Phreatobacter oligotrophus: one gene and its partners. The protein of the gene in region 3 interacts with the protein of the main gene of each other region in a pairwise test. Links are inferred from orthologs where the notes say so. Each region holds a gene or a part of one and is shown on either strand. Other genes may lie near its edges.

Evidence for each region.
Region 1: the proteins of secA (region 3) and secB interact in binary tests that used the Escherichia coli proteins (3 or more experiments, as listed by UniProt). The link is inferred for Phreatobacter oligotrophus from one-to-one orthologs.
Region 2: the proteins of secA (region 3) and secG interact in binary tests that used the Escherichia coli proteins (3 or more experiments, as listed by UniProt). The link is inferred for Phreatobacter oligotrophus from one-to-one orthologs.

What each region holds. Positions count from the first base shown.
Region 1 is NZ_PZZL01000003.1:76,597-83,393, forward strand. Bases 1,452-4,159 are described here. They hold secB (protein-export chaperone SecB), read right to left. Parts: upstream 3,193-4,159; coding sequence 2,710-3,192; downstream 1,452-2,709. Other genes in these bases: C8P69_RS07535 (MFS transporter), read right to left, coding at 1,452-1,604; C8P69_RS07540 (hypothetical protein), read right to left, coding at 1,673-1,867; C8P69_RS07545 (class I SAM-dependent methyltransferase), read right to left, coding at 1,987-2,643; C8P69_RS07555 (FxsA family protein), read right to left, coding at 3,292-3,753; C8P69_RS07560 (threonine dehydratase), read right to left, coding at 3,828-4,159. In the rest of the region: C8P69_RS07530 (DUF1579 domain-containing protein), read left to right, coding at 1-87; more of C8P69_RS07535, read right to left, coding at 90-1,451; more of C8P69_RS07560, read right to left, coding at 4,160-4,805; C8P69_RS07565 (hydroxymethylglutaryl-CoA lyase), read right to left, coding at 4,809-5,723; C8P69_RS07570 (quinone oxidoreductase family protein), read left to right, coding at 5,863-6,797. UniProt on the Escherichia coli protein: One of the proteins required for the normal export of some preproteins out of the cell cytoplasm. It is a molecular chaperone that binds to a subset of precursor proteins, maintaining them in a translocation-competent state.
Region 2 is NZ_PZZL01000004.1:403,122-409,952, forward strand. Bases 1,452-4,193 are described here. They hold secG (preprotein translocase subunit SecG), read right to left. Parts: upstream 3,163-4,193; coding sequence 2,740-3,162; downstream 1,452-2,739. Other genes in these bases: C8P69_RS11705 (CTP synthase), read right to left, coding at 1,452-2,552; mdtD (multidrug transporter subunit MdtD), read right to left, coding at 3,268-4,193. Outside these bases: C8P69_RS11690 (hypothetical protein), read right to left, coding at 1-130; C8P69_RS11695 (DUF350 domain-containing protein), read right to left, coding at 139-546; C8P69_RS11700 (DUF1190 domain-containing protein), read right to left, coding at 580-924; more of C8P69_RS11705, read right to left, coding at 924-1,451; more of mdtD, read right to left, coding at 4,194-4,686; tpiA (triose-phosphate isomerase), read right to left, coding at 4,697-5,449; C8P69_RS11725 (peptidylprolyl isomerase), read left to right, coding at 5,615-6,831. UniProt on the Escherichia coli protein: Subunit of the protein translocation channel SecYEG. Overexpression of some hybrid proteins has been thought to jam the protein secretion apparatus resulting in cell death; while this may be true it also results in FtsH-mediated degradation of SecY.
Region 3 is NZ_PZZL01000007.1:38,388-45,835, forward strand. The notes cover bases 2,620-5,978. They hold secA (preprotein translocase subunit SecA), read left to right. Parts: upstream 2,620-2,991; coding sequence 2,992-5,778; downstream 5,779-5,978. Outside these bases: C8P69_RS15870 (GNAT family N-acetyltransferase), read right to left, coding at 1-119; C8P69_RS15875 (lipopolysaccharide biosynthesis protein), read right to left, coding at 116-1,507; C8P69_RS15880 (peptidylprolyl isomerase), read right to left, coding at 1,689-2,600; C8P69_RS15895 (bifunctional diguanylate cyclase/phosphodiesterase), read right to left, coding at 6,052-7,448. UniProt on the Escherichia coli protein: Required for protein export, interacts with the SecYEG preprotein conducting channel.

The DNA.
Region 1 (6,797 bases), on a different replicon or contig from region 3:
GACCACTATCGCTTCCGCTCGCAGGTGCGGCAGCCCGACGGCTCCTGGCACGTCTTCATGGAGGCCGACTACCGCCGCGCCGCCTGACCTCAGACGCGCTTGCGCAGCAGCAGGATCACCGCGACGGGCACGACGAAGCCGATGACCGTCGCGGTGATGAGGAGATCACCCAACTCGCCGTAATGGCCGCGGTTCACCGTGAAGATGTGGTTCAGATACTTGGTCTGAAGCTGGCCTGCGACGAGCGCGAGGTTCATCAGCGAGGCCATCAGCGCGAACCACGTGGCCCGCTGCCCGTCGGGCGCATAATAGGCGATGAGCGTCAGCATCGGGATCATCGCGAGATCGGCGAAGGGCGAGGTCGTCGCCGCGTCCACCACGGCGATGGTGCGGGCCCCGAAGCCGAAGGTCGCCTCGGTCCAGTTGGCGAGGCCGTAGAACAGGCCGATATTCGGCAGCGACAGGATCGTGCCGGCCACGGCGATCCAGAACAGCACCGTCGTGACGGAATATTCGGTGAGCTGGCGGGAGAACAGCCACATGGCGCCGATGGCGATGATGGCCGAGGTCTGGCGCAGGATGCCGTAGAAGGCCTCGTCGAACTTGAGGACGTCGAGGGTCCACCAGAAATAGCCGTCGCCGACGCCGGGTGTCGCACGGAAGGCGAAGATGATGATCGAGGCGAAGATGATCGCCTGACGGGTCTTCGGCTCCACGTCGCGGGTGACCATGTGCAGCATGGTCAGCACCACCGCCATCGAGACGACGAAGACCAGCTCCTGCGCGAAGGGCACGCGCAGAAGCGCCGTGCCGACGACGAAGGTGCCGAAGGCCAGGCCTCCGCCGAGGATGCGCCAGTCGAGCGGCTGGCCCTCCCCGGTCTCGCCGCGGGCGAACATCACCCCGGTGATGGAGATGAGCGGAATGGCGAGGCCGAAGAGGAAGACATGCTCGCGGCTGAAATGATGCGCCAGCCAGCCCGAGAGCCCGGCCACGGACAGGATGCCGATGCCGAGCGCGAGACGGCCGAGCACCTGCACCATCGCGAGGTCGGTGCGGATGTCGGCATCGGGCCGCGGCTGGCCGCTCTCGTCGACACGATCGACGACCTCGGAGGACATGGCATCGGCGACGACATCCTGGATGACCGCCCCCAGCACGATCGCAACGGCGCCGAGCACATAGGCGTCATCGGCGGGCAGGAGCCTGAACCAGCCGCCGGCAGCCCCTGCCAGGATGATGAGGCCCGTTCCGGTGAATCCCGCGCCGATCAGCACATAGGCGCGTCGCCGCGAGCCGAAGATGGCGACGCCGTCGACCAGCTGGCCGAAAACCATCTTGATGGTCCAGGGCAGGCTCAGCCAGACCGCGACGCCCGCAAGCTCGGCCGGCGAGAGCGACAGGCTCTCCTTCACCCACATGTCCCGCGACACGTCGATGATGCCGAGCGCCCCATAGGCGAAATAGACCATGAGCAGCGGCACGTACGCCGCCCGCACCGCGCGGACGGGCCGCATGATCCCGTCCTGCCACAGGGCGGCAAGGCGCGACCGCAGGCCAGTCTCGGCCGGGGCTGGGCCCGGCGCGGTGGTCGATTCTGTCACGATGAGAACCCCGGGCGGTGGAGACGCCTGTCTTCCACCCGCCCGTGCATCACGTCAATGCCGCCGGCTCAGCCGGCGTGGCAGGCCGTGCCCTTCGGCGCCTTGGCGCAGGCGACGGCGCCCAGCGTCTCGGCGATGCGCTCCTCGCCGGCCTTGCGCGAGGCGACCGGCCATTCGGCGACCACCTCGTCATGGCGGCGGAACACGACCTTGAAGGGGCGCGCCTTGAATGCGGTGGGGCGAATGTCTGCCGTCAACGTCATTGCGACCTCCCTCTGCGACTGCTTTGCGATACGTCCGCAGGGAACAAAATGGTCACGGCGACAGTGTGGCGCATCCCCGAACTTTTCCGTGGCGCGATCACACAATTGCGAGCAGCCGGCTAAGCGCCGGCGAGCGCCCAGACCGCGGTCTTCTTGATCTCGAGATCCTCGAGCTCGCGCGTCACCGGCACCATGTACTCGGCGCGCTTCTCGAGATGGTCCCGCGGCAGGTAGGTGCGGCCGGGATCGCCGATGAGCACCGTGCGGCCGGCTTTCGCCAGCGGCTGGAGCCAGGCCATCATCGTTGCGGTCATCGACCGCTCGTAGCAGACGTCACCGGCGAGGATGACGTCGAAGCCCTCATCGCGCCCGATCGCATCGCCGGTCATGGCGGTGATAGCGACGCCGTTCGCCGCGGCATTGAGCCCGACCGCCACCTCGCAGAAGGCGTCGATGTCGATGGCGGTGACCGCGGCCGCGCCCGCCTTCGCCGCGGCGATGGCGACGAGGCCGGACCCGGTGGCGACATCCAGCACGCGCCGGCCCGCCACCGTCTCGGGATGGTCGAGCACATAGCGGGCGAGCGCCTGACCGCCGGCCCAGGCGAAGGCCCAGAAGGGTGGCGGCAGCCCGATCTCGCCGAGCTCGTCCTCGGTCTTCTGCCACAGCGCCGTCGCCTCGTCGGCGAGGTGCAGCACGATCTCCGGCGCATGGGGCACGGCCATGAGCCGGGTATGCGTGCGGATGAAGGCGGCGCGGTCGAGGATGACGGTCATCGCGGCGGGCTCAATGAAAAAGCCGGGCGCGAAGCCCGGCTTGTTCGAAGGACAGGACTGACCCGCTCACTGGGTGAGGGGCTGGGCGCCCGGCATGCCGCCCTGCTCGGCGAGACGCTGGCGGTAGAGCGCCGCGAAATCCACCGGGTCGAGATAGAGCGGCGGGAAGCCGCCGTCGCGCGTGGCGTTGGCGATGATCTGGCGGGCGAAGGGGAACAGCAGGCGCGGGCACTCGATGAGGACGATCGGGTGGATCGCCTCTTCCGGCACGTTGGCGATGCGGAAGATGCCGCCGAAGATGAGCTCGAACTTGAAGAGCGTCAGCTCCTTGGTCTTGGCGTCGCCCTCGATGGTGAGCTCCACCTGGAACTCCTGCTCGCTCATCGGATTGGCGTTGACGTTGATCTGGATGTTGATCGCCGGCTGCTCGCTCTGCGGCATCAGGGAGCGCGGGGCGTTGCGGTTCTCGAACGACAGGTCGCGGACATACTGCGCCAGCACGTTGAGCTGCGGGGCCGCCTCGAGGGCGGGTTCACCGTTGGTGGTCATGGAGTTCTCCGCTGGCGCCGCTGGTCGTGCGGCATCGGGTTTGCGTCGGTGCGTGGCGGGCTCGCTACCACGCGCGGGCCCCGGCGGGCAAGGCGGAGCTTAGCCGGGCCCGGGCGGATTGAGGCGCGGATCGGTGGGCGGTGGGCGACGTTCCTCGCGCCAGTCGGCCGGTTCGAGATCGACGACGCCGGGCGGCGTCGGTCGCTGGGCCGGCGTCAGCGCACGGCCCGACAGGAGCCCGCCGATCGCCGGGATGAGCAGCACCAGCGCGATGATGTCGGTGACGAAGCCGGGAATGGCGAGGAGCAGCCCGGCAAAGGCCGTCAGCATCCCCGAGCGCGCCGCATCGCCAGAGACGAGCACGATGCCGCCGGAGCGCATGACCTGCGAGAACAGCAGCTTCGCCCCGCCCTTCAGCAGCATGATGCCGAGAAAGGAGGTGAGCAGGACGCCGAAGAAGGCGCCGAAGAAGCCGATCTGGCCCGCCACCCAGAAGAAGGTGGCAAACTCCAGGAAAGGCAGCGCGATGAGGCCGAGAACGAGCCAGCGCAGTTGAACCATCGGAGACCTCCGCGCCTGTGAGGTGGGAGCGGCGCGTTCCGGCCGCAAGACGACAACCCGTCGCGCCCCCTTTTTCAGGCGGCCTGCGGCGTCCGGCCCGCCATGACCTCGGCCATGATGGCGAGGTCGACATTCTGGCCCGACAGGATGACGCCGGCCTTGCGGCCCTTCAAGGCCTGAGCCTCGCGTCCGAGCGCCGCGAGGGCGGCCGCTCCCGCCCCCTCCGCCGCGTTGTGGGTGTCGGTCCAGTAGATCCGCATGGCGCTAGCGATCGCATCCTCGTCCACGGTGACGCATCGCGCCGCGCCCGCGGCGATCATGGCGAGCGCCTCGGCATTGGGGATGCGCACCGCCATCCCGTCGGCGAAGCTGGCGGCGGTGTTGGTCTCGACGACATGGCCGGCCGCGAGGGAGCGCGCATAGGCCGGCGCGTTCTCGGCCACCACCGCCACGACCTCCGTCTTCAGGCCGAGGAGATCGCGCGCGGTGATGACGCCGCAGATGCCGGAGCCGAGGCCGATCGGCACATAGACGACGTCGAGATCGGGATGGTCGGTGAAGAGCTCCAGCGCATAGGTCGCAACCCCCAGCACGAGGTCCCGCTGGAACGAGGCGGCGAACTCGTAGCCCCGCTCCCTGGCCAGCGCCACGGCATGGTCGCGGGCCTCGTCGAAGTCCCGCCCGTGCTCGACCAACGTCGCGCCAAAGGCCCGCATGGCGGCGTTCTTCTCGACCGAATTGCCATGGGGCACGACGATGACCGCCTCGAGCCCCGCCTTGCGGGCGGCGAAGGCAAGGCTCTGACCGTGATTGCCGCGGGTCGCCGAGACGATGCCGCGCACCTCCGGCCGTTCCCGCACCAGCCTGTCCATGTAGACGAGGCCGCCGCGCACCTTGAAGGCGCCGGTGGGCGTGTGGTTCTCGTGCTTGACCACCACGTCGAGACCGAAGCGCTCGGCGAGCAGCGGCCAGGCGAAGGCCGGGGTCGGCGGCATGGCGCGCCGCACCAGCTGCTCCGCGGCCCTGAGGTCGTCGAGGCTGATCGGGTCCATGGGTCAGGCCGCCCTGGCCGGGAACAGGCCGGCGCGGAGCAGCGCCGAGGGAACGGGCTTGCCGAGGACGCCGGAGAGCCAGCGCGCGGTGTCGATCACCGTGGCGATATCGAGCCCCGTGGCGATGCCCATCCGGTCGAAGGTGTAGAGCAGGTCCTCGGTTGCGACATTGCCGGTGGCGGCGGGCGCGAAGGGGCAGCCGCCGACGCCGCCGGTGGAGGCGTCGAGGAAATCGACGCCGGCCATGACCGCGGCGATGGCATTGGCGACGCCGGTGTTGCGGGTGTCGTGGAAATGGCAGCGCCACTTCACCGTCCGCGACAGGGCCTGCGCGCGGGCCAGCATCTCGGTGACCTGCGGCGGCACCGCACAGCCGATCGTGTCCGCAAAGCCGATGTCGAAGGGATCGCTGGCGAGCAGCGTCTCGACGATGGCCATGACCCGCTCCACCGGCACCTCGCCGTCGAAGGGGCAGCCGAAGGCGGTGGCGATGGAGACGGACATGGGCAGGCCCGCCGCCCGGGCGATGGCCGCGACCTCCTTCGTCCCCGCGACGAGGTCGGCGACGGAGGCATTCTGGTTGCGGTTGGCGAAGGTCTCCGAGGCCACGACGACGTAGTTGATCTGGGTGCAGCGCGCCGCGACCGCCCGCTCGGCGCCGCGGGCATTGAGCGCGAGACCGATGAGGTTGAGGCCGGGATGGCGGCCGACCAGGCCTTCCATCACCGCTTCCGCGTCGGCCATCTGCGGCACCCGCTTCGGATTGGCGAAGGACACGGCCTCGACATGGCGGAAGCCGGCGGCGACCGAGCGCTCCACCAGCGCGATCTTGTCGGCGGCGGAGACCATCACCTTCTCGTTCTGCAGGCCGTCGCGCGGAGCGACCTCGATGATCTCGACGGAACGGTTCTGGCTCATGGGCATCCTCCGGCGCCTTTGTCCGCGCTCGGGGTCATGATGGCAAGACCGCCCTCCCGCCGATTGGCGGCGCGACGGGTCCATGGCATGACGGTGCGCCGCCCGACAGAGGCGGGATTGGTTGAGGGAGAGACAGGCCATGGCACAGGCGCGCGCGGTTCGGCTGCACGGTTTCGGCGAGCCGGAGGTCATGGGCATCGAGACGCTGGAGCTCGCAGCGCCCGGCGCCGGCGAGGTGCAGATCCGCCAGACCGCCATCGGCTTCAACTTCATCGACGTCTACCAGCGCCGCGGCATCTATCCGCTGCCCACCCCGACCGGCCTTGGCCACGAGGCGGCCGGCGTCGTCGAGGCGGTCGGGCCCGGCGTCACCACCCTGAAGCCGGGTGACCGGGTCGCCTATATCAATGCGGGCATCGGTGCCTATGCCGACCGCCGCGTCGTGCCGGCCGAGCGGCTGGTGAAGCTTCCCGACAGCGTGTCGGACGAGGTGGCGGCGAGCCTCATCTTCAAGGGCCTGACCGCGCAGTACCTCCTGCGCAAGACGCATCGCGTCGGGCCGGGCGACCTGATCCTCGTCCATTCCGCGGCGGGCGGCGTCGGCCAGATCCTCGTGCGCTGGGGCAAGGCGCTCGGCGCCGAGGTCATCGCCACGGCCGGCGGCCCGGAGAAATGCGCCCTGGCCAAGCGCATCGGCGCCGACCATGCCATCGACTACCGCGACCCCGCCTGGCCCGAGGCCGTCCTCGCCGCGACCGGCGGCCGCAAGGCCCGCGTCGTCTATGACGCGGTGGGCAAGGACACGTTCCTGAAGTCGCTCGACTGCATCCAGCCCTTCGGCCTGATGGTCTCCTATGGCGCGGCGTCCGGCCCGGCGCCGGAAATCAGCCCGGAGGTGCTCAACAAGAAGGGCTGCCTCTTCCTCACCCGCCCCTCGGTCTTCCCGCACAATGCCGACCCCGCCGTGTTCCGCGAGAATGCCGCGGAGCTCTTCGCGGCCATCGCGGCGGGCCTTGTGACGGTGGATATCGGCGCGCGGTTCGCCTTGTCGGATGTGGCCGCGGCGCATCGGGC
Region 2 (6,831 bases), on a different replicon or contig from region 3:
AGGGCCGGTTGGCGAGGCCGAAGCCGTTGGTGGCGGCAAAGGTGCCGGTGCCGAGGAGCGCCATGGTGCCGATGCCGACCGGCGTCAGCAGGACCGAGCGCTTGCGGGTGGAGGTGTCGTCCTCGCTCATGGCGCGCCTCAGGTCGACATGGCCGCCGCGGCGATCTGGCCGGCGGCGATGCTCAGCGCGGCGAAGATAATGGCGGGACCGACCTCGCCATTGCTGATGCGGTCGTTGAGGTTGGGGAAGACCAGCTTGATGAGCAGGTAGACGGCGATCTGGATGACCAGCGACACCATCGCCCAGAGCGCATTGTCGACGATGGAGAGCGAATGCTCGACCGAGCTCGCCAGCGGCTGGGCGAAGCCGAGGATGCTGCCCCCCAGCGCGATGGCGGCGGCGATGTTGCCGGCGCGGATGAGCTTCAGCTCATCATGGCGCGTGACGGCGGTGTAGATGGCGATGTAGGCGACGAGATAGCCGATCGCGAGGACGAAATGCGCGATGAAGGCGGGGAAGCCGGACAGATAGTCGGCGATGCTCATCGACACGCGTCCCCTCCCCTCGAGACATCGGCGCTAGCGGCCGAAGACCGGCACCAGACGCTCCGGCGGGCCGGCCTTCAGGCAAAAGCCCGTGGCGCGCGGCACGAATCCCGTGGCGCCTGCCGCCCGTTGGCAGGAACCATAGCGGTCCTCGCATTGCTCGCGCATGTCGAAGACCGGTCCGGATTGTAACAATTGGCGATCGGCCTCGGCGAGGAGCGAGGCGCAACGCTGCCGCGGCAGGCCGGCGGCGATACAGGCGTCAACGCTGCGATGGACGGTCGCCCCGGCGCATTCGCCGCCGGTGAGCACCACCCAGCCGATGAGCCCGGCAGCGGCCGCGAAGACCAGGGTCCCGGCTACCGCGACCAGCCGCATCACACCAGCCGCGACTGCGCCTTGGCCGCCTCGATGAAGGAGCGGAACAGCGGATGCGGCTCGAAGGGCCGGCTCTTCAGCTCGGGGTGATACTGCACACCGATGAACCAGGGATGGTCGGGATATTCGATCGTCTCGGGCAGGACGCCGTCCGGCGACAGGCCGGTAAAGACCAGGCCCTTGTCCTCGAGCCGCTTGCGGTAGTCGAGATTGACCTCGTAGCGGTGGCGGTGGCGCTCGGAGATGATGTCGGAGCGGTAGATCGAGGCGATCTTCGAATCCGGCTTCAGATGGGCGGTATAGGCGCCAAGCCGCATCGTGCCGCCGAGATCGCTCGCCGCCGTGCGCTTCTGCAGCTCGTTGCCCTTCAGCCATTCGGTGAGGAGGCCCACCACCGGCTCGGGCGTCGGGCCGAATTCCGTCGAATTGGCATTGGGGACGCCGGCGAGGTTCCGCGCCGCCTCGATCACCGCCATCTGCATGCCGAAGCAGATGCCGAAATAGGGCACCTTGCGCTCGCGGGCGAAGCGCGCCGCGCGGATCTTGCCCTCCGCACCGCGCTGGCCGAAGCCGCCGGGCACGAGGATGCCGTGGACGTCCTGGAGATAGGGCGAAGGATCCTCGTGCTCGAAGACCTCGCTCTCGATCCATTCGAGATTGACCTTGACCTTGTTGGCCATGCCGCCATGGGCCAGCGCCTCGATCAGCGACTTGTAGGCGTCCTTCAGGCCCGTGTACTTGCCGACAATGGCGATGTTGACCTCGCCCTCGGGGTTGTGGACGCGGGAGGAGACATCCGCCCAGCGGCGCATGTCGGGCTCGCCCTTCGCCTCGATGCCGAAGGCGCGCAGCACCTCATCGTCGAGCCCGGCCTGGTGATAGGCCATGGGAACGTCGTAGATGGAACCGGCATCGCGCGCCTCGACCACGGCGGAGGGGCGCACGTTGCAGAACAGCGCGAGCTTCTTGCGCTCGCCTTCGGGGATCGGCCGGTCGCAGCGGCAGAGCAGGATGTCCGGCGCGATGCCGATGGAGCGCAGCTCCTGCACCGAGTGCTGCGTCGGCTTGGTCTTCAGTTCCCCCGCCGAGGCGATGTAGGGCAGCAGCGTCAGGTGGACGAAGATGCTGTCGCCCTTCGGCAGTTCGTTGCCGAGCTGGCGGATGGCCTCGAAGAAGGGCAGGCCCTCGATGTCGCCGACCGTGCCGCCGATCTCGACCAGGACGAAGTCGTATCCCTCGTTGCCGGTGCGGACGAAGTCCTTGATGGCGTCGGTGACGTGGGGGATGACCTGGATCGTCGCGCCGAGATAGTCGCCGCGCCGCTCCTTGGTGATGATGTCGAGATAGATGCGCCCGGTCGTGATGTTGTCGGCGCGCGAGCAGGGCCTGCCGGTGAAGCGCTCGTAATGGCCGAGGTCGAGGTCGGTCTCGGCGCCGTCGTCGGTGACGAAAACCTCGCCGTGCTGGGTCGGGCTCATCGTGCCCGGATCGACGTTGAGATAGGGATCGAGCTTGCGCAGGCGGACCGTGTAGCCGCGCGCCTGCAGGAGCGCTCCGAGGGCGGCAGAAGCCAGGCCCTTGCCGAGGGACGAGACCACGCCGCCGGTGATGAAGATGTACCGCGTCATGGGACCCCTTCCTTAAGGCGCGCCGGGCGATTCGGGTAGCGAGGTCCGCGGCGCCCGGACACTGTCCCCACAAAAAGACGAGGGCCGGTCGCCCGGCCCTCCTGGATGCCCGTGATTGGAGGGGTCCCGCCGCCTTGGCAAGGACCTCGACCCCTGACGGAAAAGTCGTCCCCGGTTTTCTGATCGCTCAGGGGCGCGGGGCGGGAGCGGCCGGCGAGGCGGGAGCCGCGGGCGGCTGCGACAGGCCGCGAAGGCCCTCGAGCATGCCGGTGCCACCCTGGCCGCCGGACTGCGGCACGGAGGGAGCGGCCGGCGAGGCCGGGGCTGCGGGAACCGCAGGAGCGGCCGGGGCCGAGGTCGCCGGGCGATCGAGCAGCGAGCGGGGCCCGCGGGCCTGCGTCGCCAGCAGGGCCAGCACGATGGAGGTGAAGAAGAAGGCCGCGGCGAGGATGGCCGTGGCGCGCGTCAGCACGTTGGCCGTGCCGCGCGACGACATGAAGTTGCCGCCGCCGCCCATCCCGAGGCCGCCGCCCTCCGATCGCTGGAGCAGGACCACGACGATCAGCGCAAGCACGATCATCAGATGAATGACGAGGATGACGGACTGCATGGCCGCGGAACGGTCCCTGGCTCGAAAGAATGGGGGTCTCTACACGATCGGGCGGGCCTTGCCTACCCCGCGCCCCGCCGCAGCATATGGGGGTGCGACGGCGCGTCAGCCAGCCTCGTCGTCGTCGGGATGCGGGGCGCCCGCCATGACGCCCGGTCCGAGCTGCCAGAAGATCGTCGCCGAGAGGCAGGTGATGAGGCCGATGGTGAGGAAGGTGGCCCGGAAGGCGGTGAGCGCGCCGGCGGGAACGATCGGCCCGAAATGCGCGGTATAGGCGCCAAGCAGCGCGCCGGCGACCGTCACGCCAAGGCTCATGGAGAGCATCTGCACCATCGAGAACAGGCTGTTGCCGCTCCCCGCCCCTGCCCGGTCGAGGTCGCGTAGGGTGACGGTGTTCATGGCGGTGAACTGGAAGGAATTGACGGCGCCGTAGCAGCCGAGCAGCAGCAGCATGGCCGGCAGCGGCAGGCTCGGCGTCGCGGCGAAGGTGGCCTGCAGCGCGCCGAGGACCAGCGTGTTGGTGACCAGGAAGCGGCGGTAGCCGTAGCGGGTGATGAGCCGCGTCACCACGCGCTTTGCCGTCATCGCCATGGCGGCGACCGGCAGCATCATCATGCCGGCCTCGGCGGGGGTGCGGCCAAGGCCGACCTGCAGCAGCAGCGGGATGAGGAAGGGCATGGCGCCCGAGCCGATGCGGGCGAAGAGATTGCCGAGCAGCCCGACCGTGTAGGTGTGGATCTGGAACAGCGACAGGGGAAAGAGCGGCGCGGGATGGCGGCGCGCATGCAGCCCGTATCCGGTGATGAGCGCAAAGGCGACGAGGAGGAGGACCAGCACCGTCGCCCGCTCGAAGCCGAGATCGGTCACCCCGTCGAGCGAGAAGGACAGTGCCACCATGCCGACCGAGAGCATGAGATAGCCGACCATGTCAAAGCGGCCGATGGCGGGGTCGCGGCTGTCGGGCAGGAACATCAGGGTGGCGATCACCCCGGCGATTCCGACAGGGAGGTTGATGAGGAAGATCCAGTGCCAGGAGGCCGCCTGGACCAGCCAGCCACCCAGCGTCGGGCCGATCAGCGGGCCGATGAGGCCGGGGATGGCGACGAAGCTCATGGCGGGTAGGAACTGGTCGCGCGACACGCTCTTCAGCACCACCAGCCGGCCGACGGGCAGCAGCATGGCACCGCCCGCCCCCTGGACGATGCGGGAGACGATGAGCTGCGACAGCGTGGTGGAGAAGGCGCAGGCGACCGAGCCGGCGGTGAAGAGCACGATGGCGGCGAGGAACACCTGCCGCGTGCCGAAGCGGTCGGCGAGCCAGCCCGAGGCCGGGATCAGCATGGCCATGGTGAGCGAATAGGCGATCACCACGGAGTGCATGCTCAGGGGGCTCTCGCCCAGCGCCTTCGCCATGGACGGCAGCGCCGTGTTGACGATGGTCGAGTCGAGCGTCTGCATGAAGAAGCCGACGGCAACGATCCAGAGCAGGATCCTGAACCGCCGATCGCCGCCGGCCTCACTCATGCGATATCCCTCACTTGTAGGCCGCGGCGATGGCGAGGAAGTCCGCCGCCTTGAGGCTCGCGCCGCCGACCAGTGCGCCGTCGACGTTCGGCACGCTCATCAGCTCCTTGGCGTTCGAGGGCTTCACCGAGCCGCCATAGAGAATGCGGATGCCGGCGGCCTGCTTGCCATGGCGGGAGACGAGCTTCCTGCGGATGAGGGCATGGACCTCCGCCACATCGGCGGTGGTCGGCGTCAGGCCCGTGCCGATGGCCCAGACCGGCTCATAGGCGACGACCACGGTCTCGGGCGTCGCGCCCTCGGGAATCGAGCGGGCGACCTGCCGGCCGACCACGGCGAGGGTCTTGCCGGCCTCGCGCTCGGCCTGAGTCTCGCCGACGCAGATGATGGCGACGAGCCCGGCGCGATGCGCGGCGGCGGCCTTCTCGGCGACGAGCGCATCTGTCTCGCGGAAATATTGCCGGCGCTCGGAATGGCCGAGGATGACGGCGGTCGCGCCGGCATCCGCCAGCATCTCGGCGGAAATTTCGCCCGTATAGGCGCCGGAGGCGGCGGTATGGCAATCCTGCCCGCCGATGGCGATGCGGCTGCCGAGGGCCGCGGCGGCGGCGGTGAACAGCAGCGGCGCGGGCGGGCAGATCATCAGGTCGACCTTGGCCCGGAGGGCGGCGTCATAGCCCTCCCCCATCGCGACCAGCTCCTTCAGGGCGGAGCGGGTGCCGTTCATCTTCCAGTTGCCGGCGACGAGCGGGCGCAGGGCCATGGAAATCTCCTTGCGTGGGGCCAAGATGGTTCGGCCCGCCCCCTAGCAGAACCGCTACGCGCGTGCCACCAGCCATGCTTGCCGGGCAGGTGCGCCATCACTATGCTCCGCCGACTTTTTTAGGCCCCTCGCGGCACCGCGCCGCCCGTTGGAGATCCGCCCGGCATGCTGACCGGCCTTCGCACCGCCTTCGAGAAGGGTATCCTTCGCATCGTCCTCATCGTGCTGATGGGCGTCCTCGTGCTGTCCTTCGCCGTCTGGGGCATCGGCGACATCTTCCGCGGGGGCACGCAGACGACGGTCGCGAGCGTCGGCGGCACGCAGATCTCGGTCCAGACCTTCCAGACCGCCTACAATCGCGAGGTGCAGAATCTCGGCCGCATGATCGGCCGCGGCATCACGCCAGACCAGGCGCGCCAGTTCGGCATCGACCAGCGCGTGCTCAACCAGCTCGTCACCGAGGCGACCCTCGACGAGCGCGGCCGCCAGCTCGGCCTCGGCATCGACGACGACACGATCCGCAACCGCATCGTCACCACCCCCGCCTTCCGCGGCCCGACCGGCCAGTTCGACCGCAACGCCTTCGCCGAGGCGCTGCGCCAGAGCGGCTTCACCGAGCAGACCTATGTCGACGCCGAGCGCCGCGTCGCCCTGCGCCAGCAGATCGCCGGCGCCGTCTCCGACAAGATGACCTCGCCGCAGATCCTCATCGACGCGATGACGCGCTACCAGAACGAGACGCGCCAGGCGCAGTTCGTCGTCATCGGCGCGCGCGAGGCCGGCGACGTGCCGGCCCCGGACGCGGCGGCGCTCCAGTCCTATTTCGACGCCAACAAGCAGCTCTTCCGCGCCCCCGAATACCGCAAGCTCGTGGTGGTGACGCTGTCGCCCCAGGACCAGATCGGCTTCATGCAGGTGCCGGAAGCGCAGATCGCCGAGGAGGTCGCCCGCCTGCGCGAGACCGCGGAGAAGCGCACCATCCAGCAGCTGACCTTCCCCTCCGTCGAGGAGGCCGAGGCCGCGGCCAAGCGTGTCGCCGAGGGCCTTTCCTTCGAGGACCTCGCCAAGGAGCGCGGCGTCTCCGAGGCCGACCTGACGCTCGGCAGTCTCGCCCGCAACAACATTGCCGACCCGGCCGTGCGCGACGCCGCCTTCGCCCTTGCCGAGGGCGCGGTCTCCGCCCCGGTCCGCGGCCGCTTCGGCATCGTCCTCCTGCGCGCCGCCAAGGTCGAGCCCTTCAACGCGGCCCAGGCCGCGGAACAGGCGCGGATGACCATCGCCACGACCATGGCCCGCAATGCCGTCAACGACCTGCATGACCGCATCGAGAAGGAGCGCTCCAGCGGCCTTCCCCTCGCCGACATCGCCGCCAAGGTCGGCGT
Region 3 (7,448 bases):
GCGTCCCAGTCCGTCGCCGGAACCCAGTGGAGGGCGACCGCGCCCATGCCGGAGGGGCCGGCTTCCGGCTGCAGCGGCGGCGAGACCGTCGGTGCGAGGCGCGTGTCCAGCATGGTCATGCGGTAGCCGGCCTGGACCAGAACCCGAGGGAGAGGCCGAGCCGCGCCGTGGTGATCCACAGCAGCAGGATCGATTCCAGCGTCAGGGCAGTGGCCGTGGCGATCGCGGCGCCCATCATGCCGAGCGGCGGGATGAGCACGAAGCACAGCACCACCGCGGTGCCGAAGGCCAGCGCGTAGATGAGCGCGCAGGCGGTCTGGTGGCCGGACATTGTCAGCAGCCGCTCCACGGGGCCTACAGCCGCGCGGGCAAGGAGGCCGATGGAGACGACGAACATGGCGGGATAGCCGGCGACGAAGTCGGGCCCGAACATCATCAGGAAGGGCTTGCCCAGCGCCAGGATGACGACGGTGGCGGCGAGCGAGGGGAAGAAGGTCCAGCGGATGGAGGCGCGCAGGAAATCCGCCAGCTTCTCCCGGTCACCGGCGACGTGATACTCGCTGAACCGGTGCGCGGCGGCGGCCGCGACCGCGAAATAGATGAAGGCGACGAGGGCGAGCGTCTTCACCGCCGCCCAGTAGACCGCGACCTCCTCTGGCCCCGCGAGCTGCTTCAGCAGCACCACGTCGGTGTAGGTGAGGGCGAGATAGAAGGTCTCGACGAGGAAGATCGGCAGGCTGGTCCGGAGCCAGGTGAGCGGCTCGATCCGGCTCGGACCGGGCGCGACCTCGCGGCCGAGGCGGCGGTTGAGCAGCAGGAACTGCGCGGCGGCGGCGAGCCAGGTGGCGACGACGGCGCAGGCCATCGCGGCAACCGCATTGGTCGGGAAGCCCGCCACATGGGCGCCCGCCATGGTGGCGAGCAGGATCACCGGGCGGATCAGATAGGGCGGTCCGAGTGCGAGGTCGGTCCAGTTATAGGAGCGGGCGATGCCGTCCTGGATGTCGGTCAGCACGAACATCGGCAGGCAGAGCGCCGCGAGCGCCAGCGGCATGACCATGTCGCCGGAGAGCCAGGCGCCGAACTGCCAGAGGACGGCGAGGCCGATGACGGCGACGGCGGTGGCGATGAGGAAGCCGAGACGGCGGGCCCCGGAAATGAACCCGCGCAGGCCCGCCTCGTCGCCGGTTTCGGCATAGGCCGGCAGGAAGCGCTGGGCGGCCGAGGCGAGGCCGGCATTGGCGAAATGGCCGATCAGCAGCACCCAGACCCAGACCGAGACATAGGTGCCGAACTCCGACCCGCCCATCCAGCGGGCCATGAGCACCTGGCTGACATAGGCGATGCCGGCGGAGAGGACACGGATGACGAAGGCCGCGCCCGCCATGCGCTGGGCCACGGACTGGTCGGATTTGTCGCCGAGGAAGGCCTTGATGCGTCCGGCGACGCCGGCCGGGGACAGCAGCGTTTTGGCGCCGCGCCCCATCTGCGCTTCCTCGGAACCCATCACCGACACGAGGCGGTCTCCCGCGGGGCGCCGGCCCCTGCCGGAGCGTCCACCGCGACGGTGATAGCCTCTGCGCGCTTAAGAAACGGTATGGCTGCCGGAAACGAACAGAAACAGACCGTGGAAACGACGAAGGGCCGGTCGCGGGGACCGGCCCTCCTGGAAATGCCTGTCGATGCGATCAGGGACGCGGCGTGGCCGGCGCGGCGCCCGGGGCCGGGGCCTGGGGCTGCAGCGGGGCGACGAAGCGCTGGACCTGCGCCTCGGACCGCAGGCGCTGGACGAGATCGGCCTGGACGCGACGGGTGAGGAAATCCTCGATCTGGCCGCGCACCTGCTCGAAGCTCGGGATCTCGCGCTGGCGGCGCTCCTCCACCTTGATGATGTGCCAGCCGAACTGGCTCTTCACCGGAGCGGTAGAGAGCTGGCCCGGCTGCATGGCGAAGGCGGCCTCGGCGAATTCCGGCACCATCTGCGCCTTGGTGAAGAAGCCGAGATCGCCGCCGTTGCGCTGGCCGCCCGGGTCCTTGGACTTCTCGCGCGCGATGGTCTCGAAATTGGCGCCGCCGCGGATCTGGGCGATCAGTGCCTTGGCCTCGTCCTCGGTCTCCACAAGGATGTGGCGGGCGCGGACCTCTTCCTCAGGAGTGATGCGGGCACGCTGCTCGTCATAGATCTTGCGCATCTCCGCCTCGGTGACGCGGGTGCGCGTCTCGTCGTTGAGCAACGTCTCGACCAGCAGCTTGTTGCGGTAATAGGTGAGCTTGCGCGCGAAATCCGGGCCGTTCTGGACGTTGCGCTGCTCAGCGGCCTTGGCGGCCAGCGTCAGGTCGATGACGAAGGACAGCAGATAGTCGCGCTTCTGCTCGGGGCTCATCTGCGCCGTCGCCTGGCCGCCAATGTCCTCCTCGGCCGCATCGAGGTCGGCCTGGCGGATCTCGACGCCCTGGACGCGGGCGAGGATGCCATCGGCCGGAGTGGTCAGCGCCGGGGCGGGCGCCGCCGGAGCGGCGGGCGCCGGCGCCTGGGCCAGGGCGGGAGCGGCGAGCGCCAGGGTCATCATGGCGGCGGAGAGGAGAAGGCGGGCTGTCATCGTGAGGTCGGCCTTGTGGGTGGCAGAAGGGTCCGGGGGACGATCCCGGTCATGGGAGCGCCAGCCTGTGGCGCTTTGAAGGTGGCCCTGCGACGGTCGCCCGCATGAGGCGCCGCGCCGGCGCGGGACATGACCCGCCGGTTGTCGCAGCAATGCCCGTTTCGGGCCGAATTGACAACCCTCGGCACCGTCCATATCTGTCCCGAGTTGTCGTGTGCCGCGGTCCGTTCCGTGCGCGCCGACGGCATCCCACCGGGATCCCGGAACGGGGCGCGCTGGCGCCCTCGCCCGCCCTCTCGGGGCCGGACGCTGGAGTGAACCATCGGAACGGTTGGGACGACCAACCGGTTCGACAGGCTCCGCTCACCGCGCCCCAAGCGAAGGACACCTCATGCTCGCCGCGCTCGCCCGCAGGATCTTCGGCAACGGCAACGACCGTCGCGTGAAGGGCTACCGCCCCCGTATCCAGGCGATCGCCGCCCTCGAGCCAGAGCTCGAGAAGCTCTCCGACGAGGCCCTTCGGGCCCGGACCGACGAGTTTCGCGCCCAGATCGCCGCCGGCAAGAGCCTCGACGACCTGCTCGTCCCGGCTTTCGCCACCGTGCGCGAGGCGGCCAAGCGCGTCCTGGGCCAGCGCCATTACGACGTCCAGATGATCGGCGGCATCGTGCTTCACGAGGGCGCCATCGCCGAGATGAAGACCGGCGAGGGCAAGACCCTCGTCGCCACCCTCGCTGTCTATCTCAACGCTCTGGCCGGCAAGGGCGTCCATGTCGTCACCGTCAACGACTATCTCGCCAAGCGCGACGCCGAGTGGATGGGCAAGGTCTATGGCTTCCTTGGCATGACCACCGGCGTCATCGTCCACGGCCTGGACGACCAGCAGCGCCGCGAGGCCTATGCCTGCGACATCACCTACGGCACCAACAACGAGTATGGCTTCGACTACCTGCGCGACAACATGAAGTACTCCGTCGAGGAGATGGTCCAGCGCGGTCACGCCTATGCCATCGTCGACGAGGTCGACTCCATCCTCATCGACGAGGCGCGCACGCCGCTCATCATTTCCGGCCCGCTCGACGACCGCTCGGACTTCTACGCCACCATCGACCGCTTCATCCCGATGCTGGACAAGGGTGACTACGAGGTCGACGAGAAGCAGCGCACCGCGGCCCTCACCGAGACCGGCAACGAGAAGATGGAGCGCGCCCTCGTCGAGGCCGGCTACGTCAAGGGCGACCTCTATGACGTCGAGAACGTCTCGACCGTGCACCACGTCAACCAGGCGCTGAAGGCCCACAAGCTGTTCCAGCGCGACAAGGACTACATCGTCCGCAATGGCGAGGTGGTCATCATCGACGAATTCACCGGCCGCATGATGCCGGGCCGCCGCTACTCGGAAGGCCTGCACCAGGCGCTGGAGGCCAAGGAGCGCGTCCAGGTCCAGCCCGAGAACCAGACGCTCGCCTCCATCACCTTCCAGAACTACTTCCGCATGTACGGCAAGCTCGGCGGCATGACCGGCACGGCGCTGACCGAGGCGGACGAGTTCCTCGACATCTACAAGCTGCAGGTCGTGGAGATCCCGACCAACCGCGGCATCGCCCGCATCGACGAGGACGACGAGGTCTACAAGACCGTCCAGGACAAGTACAACGCCATCATCGTCGAGGTGGAGGCCGCCCGCGCCAAGGGCCAGCCGGTGCTCGTCGGCACCACCTCCATCGAGAAGTCCGAGACGCTGGCCGAGATGCTAAAGGCCGCCGGCTTCAAGCAGGTCGACCTCGAGGACCCGCAGGCCTTCGCCCCGCTCTATGACGGCGACCAGGGCTCGGCCGCCGAGAAGGTCTTCGCCGTCCTCAATGCCCGCTATCACGAGCAGGAGGCCTTCATCGTCTCCCAGGCGGGCGTTCCCGGCGCCATCACCATTGCCACCAACATGGCCGGCCGCGGCACCGACATCCAGCTCGGCGGCAATGCCGACATGCGGATCAAGGTCGAGCTCGCCGACCTGGAGGACGGCCCCGAGAAGGACGCCAAGGCCAAGGCCATCCGCGAGCAGGTGGCTGAGCTGAAGCAGCGCGCGCTTGCCGCCGGCGGCCTCTACATCATCGGCACCGAGCGCCACGAGAGCCGCCGCATCGACAACCAGCTGCGCGGCCGTTCCGGCCGCCAGGGCGACCCCGGCCGCTCCAAGTTCTACCTGTCCCTGCAGGACGACCTGATGCGCATCTTCGGGTCCGACCGCATGGAGGGGATGCTCACCAAGCTGGGCCTCAAGGAGGGCGAGGCCATCGTCCATCCCTGGATCAACCGGGCGCTGGAAAAGGCGCAGCAGAAGGTCGAGGCCCGCAACTTCGACCTGCGCAAGAACGTGCTCAAATACGACGATGTCGCCAACGACCAGCGCAAGGTGATCTTCGAGCAGCGCATCGACCTGATGAGCCAGCAGGACCTCTCCGACATGGTGGAGGACATGCGCCATGGCGTCATCGAGACGCTGGTCCATGCCCATATCCCGCCCGACGCCTATGCCGAGCAGTGGGACACGGCGACGCTGAAGGACGAGATCTACCGCGTCCTCAACCTCGACCTGCCGATCCCCGACTGGGCGAAGGAAGAGGGCATTGCCGACGAGGAGGTGATCGAGCGCATCACCAAGACGGCGGACGAGATGATGGCCTCCAAGGCCGCCCGCTTCGGCCCGGACATCATGCGCCAGATCGAGAAGGCGGTGGTGATGCAGGTGCTCGACCATCTGTGGCGCGAGCACATCGTCCAGCTGGACCACCTGCGCCAGGTCGTCGGCCTGCGCGGCTATGCCCAGCGCGACCCGCTCAACGAGTTCAAGTCCGAGGCCTTCCAGCTCTTCGAGGTGCTGATGGCGCGGCTGCGAGAGATGACGACCCAGCAACTCGCCCTGGTCGAGCTGCAGGAGCCGCCGCCCATGCCGGACCTGCCGCCAATGAGCGCCCATCACATCGACCCGACCACGGGCATCGACGAGTTCGCCCAGCTCGGTGCGGCCTCCGGCGGCACCTTCCAGGCGACTGCGGCCGATGGCGGCGCCGAGCGCAATCCGCGGGACCCCTCCACCTGGGGCAAGGTCGGCCGCAACGACCCCTGCCCCTGCGGTTCGGGCAAGAAGTACAAGCACTGCCACGGGCAGTATGTCTGAGTGTTGCGGGCGCCGTTCGCGGCGCCCGTTCCTGCGGTCGGCTTTCCCGCGGATGACGCGCGGAGCGCCTTGACCGGATGATCGGCGCAGCCTAAAAGGCGCGCTCGCGGGCGGGGCTGTAGCTCAGATGGGAGAGCGCTGCAATCGCACTGCAGAGGTCGGGGGTTCGAATCCCCCTAGCTCCACCAGCCCGCACAATCTCTGACATCCCTGACCTCCGAACGCGCTGCATGGCGCCGGCGACGGATTGTGCCGCCGGCCCTTCGAGCCATGTCAGGCGACCGCCCGATCGGGCAAGCTGGCGGCAGCCTCCGGCACCAGGCTAGGGGCGGCCATCGTGGTGGCCACCGCCTCGACCACAGCGGCCGGACGCCCGAGCAGATAGCCCTGCGCCTCGTCGCAGCCCTCCCGCTGCAGCAGGTCGAGCTGCTGGCAGGTCTCGACGCCCTCCGCGAGGACCGGGATCTCGAGGCTGCGGCCAAGCGCCAGGATGGCGCGGATGATGGCCTTGGCCTGCGGGCTCGTCTCCACCTCGGTCATAAAGGACCGGTCCAGCTTGATCTTGTCGAAGGGGAAGGACCGCAGCGTCTCCAGCGAGGAATAGCCGGTGCCGAAATCATCGATGGCCACGGTGACGCCGAGCGCCTTGAGGGCGCGCAGCATCTCCAGCGCCCGCTCCTTGTCGGCGACGATGGACGACTCGGTGATCTCGAGCTCCAGCCGCTCCGGCACCAGGCCGGTCTCGGCGAGGATGGACCGGACCATCTCCACGAGGTCGCCGTGGCCAAGCTGCAGCGGCGAGAGATTGACGGCGATGCGGTGCGGTACGGTCCACGACGCGGCCTCGCGGCAGGCGGTGCGCAGCACCCATTCGCCCAGCGGCACGATGGCCCCGCAGCTCTCCGCCAGCGGGATGAACTCGGCCGGCGAGATCGCCCCGCGCTCCGGATGCGTCCAGCGCAGCAGCACCTCGTAGCCCGTCACCTCCCCGGTCGCGACGGCCTTCTGCACCTGGTAGTGCAGGCGGAAGCCCTCGCTCGCCAGGGCCTGCCACAGCTCCTTGGTCAGGGCGCGGCGCTCGCGCACCTGCTCGTCCATGCGCGCCTCATAGAAGGCGACGGTCTGGCCGATCGTCGCCTTGGCGCGATACATGGCGAGGTCGGCATTGTTGACGAGCTGGTCGCCGGTGGCGCCGTCCTCCGGATGGAGGGCGATGCCGATGCTGGCCCCGGGCGTGATCTCCGCCTCGTCGACGGAGAGGGGGGCCGTCAGCGCCTCCTCCAGCCGCTGCAGGAAGTCGTTCAGCTCTTCCGGATCCTGGAAGCGCTTGACCGCGGCAAACTCGTCCCCGCCGAAGCGGGCCACCATCTCACGCTCGCCGAGGGCGGCCGAGAGCCTGCCGGCGAGGATGCGCAGCACCTCGTCGCCGACGGCATGGCCGCGCTGGTCGTTTATCTCCTTGAACCGGTCGAGGTCGATGCCGAGGACCGCGACCTGCTCGTCCGGCATCCGCGACGCGAGGGCGCTGGCGAGCGCCTCGTTGAAGCTCGTGCGGTTCGGCAGGCCGGTCAGCGCATCGTGGCGGGCGAGATGGGCGATGCGCGCCTCGGAGCGCCGTCGCTCCGTCACGTCCTCGCAGGTCGTCACCCAGGAGCCGTCGCCGATGGGGC